DNA from 2 places in the Paraburkholderia sp. SIMBA_027 genome. Region 1 is predicted to be linked to the other one. Evidence: riboswitches for the same ligand, from Rfam matches in the RefSeq annotation. Region 1 holds a riboswitch; the other holds the start of a gene.

Evidence for each region. Region 1 has a riboswitch for FMN ahead of SB764_RS26220 (6,7-dimethyl-8-ribityllumazine synthase). Riboswitches for the same ligand answer to the same signal wherever they lie in the genome.
Region 2: linked by a shared signal. The riboswitch ahead of ribB (3,4-dihydroxy-2-butanone-4-phosphate synthase) and the one ahead of SB764_RS26220 (6,7-dimethyl-8-ribityllumazine synthase) in region 1 are both predicted to bind FMN.

Annotation. Positions count from the first base shown of each region.
Region 1 covers NZ_JAWRWY010000014.1:196,739-200,572, reverse strand. The annotation lists gene SB764_RS26230 (FGGY family carbohydrate kinase) at 1-89, shown strand, start outside; gene SB764_RS26225 (glucose 1-dehydrogenase) at 115-909, shown strand; gene SB764_RS26220 (6,7-dimethyl-8-ribityllumazine synthase) at 971-1,468, opposite strand; FMN riboswitch at 1,544-1,692, opposite strand; gene SB764_RS26215 (hypothetical protein) at 1,962-2,447, shown strand; gene SB764_RS26210 (hypothetical protein) at 2,586-2,747, opposite strand; gene SB764_RS26205 (hypothetical protein) at 2,763-3,041, opposite strand; gene SB764_RS26200 (hypothetical protein) at 3,146-3,421, shown strand; gene SB764_RS26195 (energy transducer TonB) at 3,587-3,834, opposite strand, start outside.
Region 2 covers NZ_JAWRWY010000005.1:152,705-156,538, reverse strand. The annotation lists gene SB764_RS11055 (HAD family hydrolase) at 1-639, shown strand, start outside; gene ribB (3,4-dihydroxy-2-butanone-4-phosphate synthase) at 772-1,488, opposite strand; FMN riboswitch at 1,663-1,848, opposite strand; gene SB764_RS11045 (helix-turn-helix domain-containing protein) at 1,953-2,777, opposite strand; gene SB764_RS11040 (MFS transporter) at 2,954-3,834, opposite strand, start outside.

The DNA.
Region 1 (3,834 bases):
TGATCGCGCGCCGCGTGGAACCGGGCGCGGGCGTGGAGGCCGCCGCGCGCAATCACGAACAATGGCTGAAGTGGATCGGCCGTCTTTAAACGCAGGGTTTCCGGAGAATACACCGTGAGTAACGAAGCAAAGCGGTTCGCAGGCAAGGTGGTGGTCGTGACGGGCGGAAGCCGCGGTATTGGATTGGGCATCGCGGAACGCTTCGCGCAGGAAGGCGCGAAGGTGTGCGTGTCGGCGAACGAGAAGAGTGTGCATGATGCAGCGGCCGGTTTGCGCGACGCCGGTTACGAAGCGATAGCCGTCGAGGTCGACGTGACGAGCAAGGCGCAAGTCGTGGCGCTCTACGACGAAGTGGCCGCGAAACTCGGTGAAGTCGATATTTCGGTGCAGAACGCGGGCGTGATTACGATCGCGAAGCTACCCGATCTGAGCGAAGCCGAGTGGGACAAGGTGATGGCCGTGAACACCAAAGGCGTGTTTCTGTGCTGCCAGGAAGCGGCCACGCGCATGCTTCGTGCGGGCAAGGGCGGCCGACTGATCAATACGGCATCGGGCCAGGCGCGTCAGGGTTTCGTCTATACGCCGCATTACGCGGCGAGCAAATTCGGCGTGCTCGGCATTACGCAGAGTCTCGCGAAAGAACTCGCGCCCACGGGCATCACGGTCAACGCGTTTTGTCCGGGCATTATCACCACGGATATGTGGGCGTACAACGACGAGGCGTGGGGCAAACTGCTCGGCGATTACAAGCCGGGCGAGCTCATGAAGGAGTGGGTCGACAACATTCCGATGAAACGCGCGGGCAGCGGCAAGGACGTGGCCGGTCTCGTGGCGTTTCTCGCTTCGGACGACGCGTCCTATATCACCGGCCAGACGATCAACGTGGACGGCGGTATGTTCATGTCGTAAAGCACAGCGCGGGCGTGAACAGGCGACGCCGTGCGAGGCACGGGCGTCGCCACGGCGCGTGTTAGCGCACCGGCAGGGCGGCGAGCTTGCTGACCGTATCGGCGCAAGCGTGCGCGGCTTCCGCGCCCTTGACGACGAAATGCTCGCGGAAATACTTCACGTGTTCTTCGCCGTGGAAATGATGCGGCGTGAGCACGACCGAAAACACCGGCGTGCCGGTTTCCAACTGGACTTGCATCAGGCCGTCGATGACGGCCGTCGCGACGAAATCGTGGCGATAGATGCCGCCATCGACCACGAGGCCCGCCGCCACGATGCCGGCATAGCGGCCCGTTTGCGCGAGGCGTTTGGCGTGCAGCGGAATTTCGAAGGCGCCCGGCACTTCGTACAGATCGACGTCGTCGGCGCTGTAGCCGTACTTCTGGATCGATTGCACGAAGGAATGCTTGGCCTGATCGACGATGTCGCGATGCCAGCAAGCCTGAATGAAAGCGAGACGCGGACGTTGGTCGGCGGATGCAGCGACAGCCTGGGATTCGATGGTGCTAGTGGTGTTCATGGACTTCAGCCTGTTTTGTGTGAACAGGGCGTAGAACGGCTGCGCCTTTCACGAAACGCGAAAAGACGGAGGCCATTCTGTTCTCTTTCATCCGGACTATGACCGTCGGCCCCGGAATCCAACCGGGTCTGCTGACCTCTGCAATCGCAGAGCGCTCGCGGGCTACGTCGTGTTTAACGCCGATTACCGCCGGTGGGGAATTGCACCCCGCCCCGAGAACGTGTTCGTTAGCGTGTTGATTAACGAACGGGTTGTACGGTAGCACGAAACACGGTTTTGTGCACAGCCGCAATCAGCCTGAGTTTCCACTCTAAATCTGGCACTCAATTCGTTGCGTCGTCATGTTGGCGTTTGTGGCGCTCGAACGTATCGGAATCGAATAAGGAGCGCATGTCATGAAGCGCAAGCGGGTATCGGGCAACTGGAAAATGAAGGGGTTGGCGACGGCGAAGCGGACGATGGAAAGGACTCGCACGGCCGCCGAGGCGTCGTCATGACCGCCTTGAATCGCCGCCGTGTACCGCCGCGCGGGTCGAAGCAGTGGCTGCTGCCGATGCCGCACGAGTCGGTCCGCAGCCTGTCGTTGAATGCGCATCTCGCGCTGGAAGCGTGCCGCGAGGGACGCGACAATCAACGTGACAAGCAACGCGGCAATCAAGCGATGCTCAACGAACTCACGCGCCTCACGTATCTCTCGTATTTTCTGTGGCAGACCGGTCTGGGACACGCAAACGATGATACTTATGCCGGCGCGGAAGATGCATTGAATGCCGCCGTCGAGCGTGCGCAGCTCAGCGGAGAGTGGATGATCGGTTCTAGCGAGGTTGCTGCGATTGAGGCTTTGCTCAAGGTGTACGACGAACAATTGGCTTCAGTGACGGCGCGTGACTATTGCGGCGCCATTCAGCGTTTGAACAAACTGCTCGAAACGCCGCGAACGGTTTCTCCGGTGATCCGGCATGCTTCGCACGCGGTGTGACGCGTTTGATCTCAGCGTGAAGCGGCTGGGAAACGTTTGCGCGCGCAGCAATGCGGTCTCGTCAACGCGCTTGGAATAAGGGGCTACCTTGTCGCGAACACTCGATGCTCACCGCACTGCCTCTCAGCAACGAATCGGCTAGCAACCGCGATCTTCGGCAAGCCAGTGAGCAAAGAATTCGCCGATAAAGCGGTATTCGGTTTCTACGCCGGGCGAAACATGATTGGCTGCGCGGACGTCAGGTTTCGCTGAGATTCGGCGCGCGAGCAATGCGAAATTCACCGGCGAACTAATCGTCATGCAACGAGCGATTCCTTAATCACCTCGCGCAAAAACCGGGGAAATGACCGACACCCGTCGGCATCGCGATCTTAAAAGCAGGCTTAAATCCCCCTCGGCAAATCGAAACCGACAAAGACGATCGGCGTCGTAATAACCGATATACGGCCGGTCGATAACACGATTCGCTTGACGAGATTGCTGCGCTTGCTCACCATGCGTTTCCGTATCGACTTTCGCGTCGCCGTGCGGCGTGAGCGAACCGATGGGATGGAAACGTTTACGCGTGCGGAGGCATTGCACATCTTGCGCCATGGATGTGTGTCTTCCGGAAAGCGAGTTGCATCCCGGAGATCGCCACATATTCACTGGAACCGTTCAAGCCGCTTCCTGCGTTCTGCATACGGTCTCGATACGGTGTGGAAGTCAGATACATACGATCTCGCGATATCGAAGTAAAAAAACTTAGGAAAGCTTTGATGCGTTTTTTGAGGAAAGGCTTGGCAGTCGATGCCGAGCGCTGGTTCGGTCCAGGCGGGCATACGCGCGTCGAGGCGCGTGAGGATGGCTGGGCGATCGCTACGCCCGATGGCTGGTGGGCAGTCGAACCCGGCGACTGGATTCTTACGGACGAAACCGGCAATGCGCGGGCATTGAGCGATTCGCAGTTCACAGCGCTTTATGCGGCCGCTTGAGTGCGTGCAATTTAGCGCTTGCTTCGTGCACTGAACCTGGCGATTCTTCGAGGCGCTGCCACGGCATAGCTATCGATTGCGGGTTGGCCGCGCGGCGCGCGCGAGGTGGCCTTTTGATTCTGCATGGTATTGAGATCGACTGACGTTTCGCCCATTGCGCAAACGTTAGCCGATATTGAAATGCACGCGTATGTCCTGCTCGGATTCGATCGCGCGGCCGTCTTTCAATGCGGGCGAGAATCGCCAGCTTTTCAAGCTTTCCATTAGCAATTGATTCAATCGCGGATTAGGCGTTGGCTTAATCAGCGCGACGTCGACCGAGCCATCGACGTGAATCGCGAAGCGTGCCAGCGCGATAGCGCGATAGGCGTAGGCGCGCAGATCGTCGGGAATCTCGGGCAGCGGTTGCACGA
Region 2 (3,834 bases), on a different contig from region 1:
GAAGTCATCGCCGACCACGTGCTCTTCGATACGCTCAGCCGCACCTTCCCCGGCGTGGATTTCCGCGCCGCCGTGGCCTCCGCCTTCGGCCAGCAGACCTCGCGCTTTCTCGCCGACGTCGCCGAGCGCTTCAACCTCACGCTGCCCGAGCATTTTCTCGAGACGATCGACCACAACTGCGAAGTCGCGATCGCCGATTCGGTGAGCCCGATCAACGGCGTGCGCGACGCGCTGCGCCAGATCGCGCTGCCCGCCGCCGTGGTGTCGAACAGCCGCCTCACGCGCGTGCACGCCTCGGTGCGCCGCGCCGGGCTCGACACGATCTTCGGCGAGCGCATCTTCAGCGCCGAGATGGTCGCGCGGCCCAAGCCTTATCCGGATGTCTATCTGCATGCGGCCAAAACGCTCGGCGTGGAGCCGGCGCGCTGCCTCGTGGTCGAGGACAGCCTCTCGGGCCTGAACGCCGCGCGCGCGGCGGGCATGAAGACCATCGCGTTCGTGGGCGCGAGCCATATCCCGTCGGGCTATGCCGACGTGCTGCGCGAGTTGGGCATCACGCGCATCATGGAACACATGGACGAATTGCCCGCGCTCGTGGCAGCGGGCGTGCGCGGCGAGTTCGGCGACGTGCAGTCGTAAGCCAACCTGGCGCACTGCCGCTCGCTTCGTCGATAAAAAAACGGCGCGTGAACCACAAGGCTCACGCGCCGTTTTTCATTGCGGGCCGCGCGGGAAAGGCGGCCTGCGGCACCTTCACGTTTCGAACGCGCCTTACACCAGTTCGGCGCTGCGTTCGCGCACCTCGGCGAGCGAGGCGCGGAATGCCGCCAGCTCGGCGATCGTCAGCATCGGCAGATTGTGCAGCTTCGCGAAGTCGTCGACCTGCTGGCCGCGCGCCATCGTGCCGTCCGGATTCATCAGTTCGCACAGCACGCCCGCGGGCTCCAGGCCGGCGAGCGCCGCCAGGTCGACGGTGCCTTCGGTATGGCCGCGGCGCGCGAGCACGCCGCCCGGCTGCGCGCGCAGCGGGAACACGTGGCCGGGGCTCACGATGTCGGCGGGCTTCGCGCCGGCCGCGATGGCCGCGCGGATCGTCGTCACGCGGTCGGCGGCCGACACGCCCGTGCTCACGCCCTCGCGCGCCTCGATCGAGACGGTGAAGGCCGTGCGGTTGCGGCTCTCGTTGCGCGCGACCATCGGCGGCAGTTCGAGCGCGCGCACTTTCTCGTCGGAGAGGCACAGGCAGACGATGCCGCTGCATTCGCGGATGAACAGCGCCATCGTTTCGTTAGTCAGGTTCTCGGCGGCGCAGACGAGATCGGCTTCGTCCTCGCGGTCGTGATCGTCCTGAAGGACGACGGGACGGCCTTCGCGCATGGCCTGCAGCGCGGCGGCGATGCGCGGGGGCACCGGCTCGGTGTCGAGCAAGGGAAGATCGGCGATGGCGTCGAGCGGCTGCTCGACCGGGAGATTGCGGGTAAAGGACATGTGAAACGCTCCTCGCAAGAGTTGGGCGAAAAACGTTTCAGGGCATTGCAAACAGACAGGAATCCCCGGCACGCGGCCTCTCGCGAGCGCCGCGCGCGGCACCCGGCTCAAGGCCGGACGACGCCACGCGCACGCAGGCGCTACGCCGCGGCGGATGGGCAAACATGACCATCTGCACATCTTCTCTCATCCGGACTATGACCGTCGGCTCTGGCTTCGCACCAGATCTGCTGACCCTGCGCACGAGACGAAAACAGCTTGCAGCGACTCACGCACAGGCGCTCGCGGGCTCACCGGCTGGCCTTTCGGCCCGGCCGGCATACCGCCGGTGGGGAATTGCACCCCGCCCTGAAGACGCACTGATTACCGGTTGAACCGGCGGAAGAAGCATACCGCGTCGCGCCCGATCGTGCAGCGCGGCAAAGACCCACTGGACAAATGCGCGCACCGGGCGCGCACCGATCTCAGAGCGTCTGCGGCGCGGCTTGCGGCACGTCCCAGCGCGGCGGCGTCTCGGCGTTGCGCGTCACGCGGAACACGCGCGCCTCGGTGTCGCCCGGATTGCGCAGGCTGTGCGGCTGGTCGGCGTCGAACACGATGGCGTCGCCGGTCGCGAGCAACTGGCGGCGATCGTGCACGCTCACTTCGAGCGTGCCTTCGCTGACCACGAGGTTGACGGTCGTGCCCGGCGCGCGGCGCGTGCCCGGCTCGGTGTGCAGCGGCGCGATGCGCAGTTCGTGAAACTCGGCGGCGGCGGGCTCGTCCTCGGGATAGAGCGCGCGAGCCGAATAACGGCCGTCGGCGCTTACGCGGCGCGGCGCGCGTTCGGCGGGCAGATGCTCGAAGCCGTTCACCGCATGACGGCGCAGGAACGCCGACACCGATACCTTAAGCGCCGCCGCGACCTTGCAGAGCACCTTGATCGACGGCACGCTGCGCGCCGACTCCACCTGGGCGAGCATCGCGCGCGACACGCCCGAGGCACGCGCCAGCGCATCGAGCGAGAGTTGACGCTCGGCGCGCAGCCGCGCGAGGTTCACGCCGACGAGATGTTCGAGTGCATCGAACGCGTTGGCGGCGCTGTCGTGCGCCTCGGTTTGTGCTGTCGCTTGTGCAAGCGGCGCAACGGCGAATGCAGAGCGTTCGTCGACGCCGCGAACAATCGCTTCGTGATCCGAAACAGTGTCGATGTCGACGGCGAGATCGTCGTCGCGGCGATGCGTCGTACCGCGATGTGCGGCCGGACGATCGGCCTGCGCGTGGCTCACGAGCGCGAGCGGTGAATGCATGGCAGCCTCCCAGACGCGCCGCGAACCGGCGCAATTGCTTGAATGGAGGCAAGACTAGCATCGCGTCCCGCCGCGCCCAACGAAGTTATCTTCACACTGATATCAGCATTGCAGAGCGCGTTTTCGGGAATGCTTGTGCGCGTATGCGATATGCCCGGACTGTGCGCCACGCGGGTTCAGCAGGCGTCCTGACTCACCGCCACGCGCGCCGCCGCGCCGCCGGTTTCGCGCGCGTCGAGCCGCGCCGCCAGCCAGGTCAGCGCGAGCGCCGCGATCGAGACGGCGGCGGCCACCCACGGCAGCGCATCGAGCGCGAGGCCACGCGTGATGACGAGACCGCCGAGCCACGCGCCCATCGCGTTGCCCACGTTGAACGCGCCGATGTTCAGCGTCGAGGCCAGATTCGGCGCGGCGGCGGCCTTCGCCACCACGCGCATTTGCAGCGGCGGCACGGTCGCGAACGCCGCGATGCCCCAGACGAATACCGTGATCGCCGCCGGAATCGCCGCGTGGCTCGTCTTCGTGAAGATCGCCATGACCACTGCGAGGGCGATCAGGATGCCCATCAGCGACGGCATCAGCGCACGGTCCGCGAGCTTGCCGCCGAGCATGTTGCCGAGCGTGAGCCCCACGCCGAACAGCACGAGCATCAACGTCACGCCGCGCGGCGAGAAACCGCTCACCTGCTCCAGAATGGGCGCGATGTAGGTGAACACGACGAACACGCCGCCGAAGCCCAGCACCGTCATGCCGAGCGCGATCCACACCTGCGGATCGCGCAGCACGCGCACTTCGTGGCCGAGTCCGGCGGGCGCGTGATCGTGCAGATTCGGCACCAGCGCGGTCACGCCGAGCAGCGAAATCACGCCGAAGCCGCTGACGATCCAGAACGCCACGCGCCAGCCGAACTGCTGGCCGATCGCGGTGCCGAACGGCACGCCGAGCACGGTCGCGAGCGTGAGGCCCGTGAACATCATCGCGATGGCGCTGGCGCGCTTTTCCTGCGGCACGAGCGAGGCCGCGACCACGGCGCCGATGCCGAAGAACGAGCCGTGCG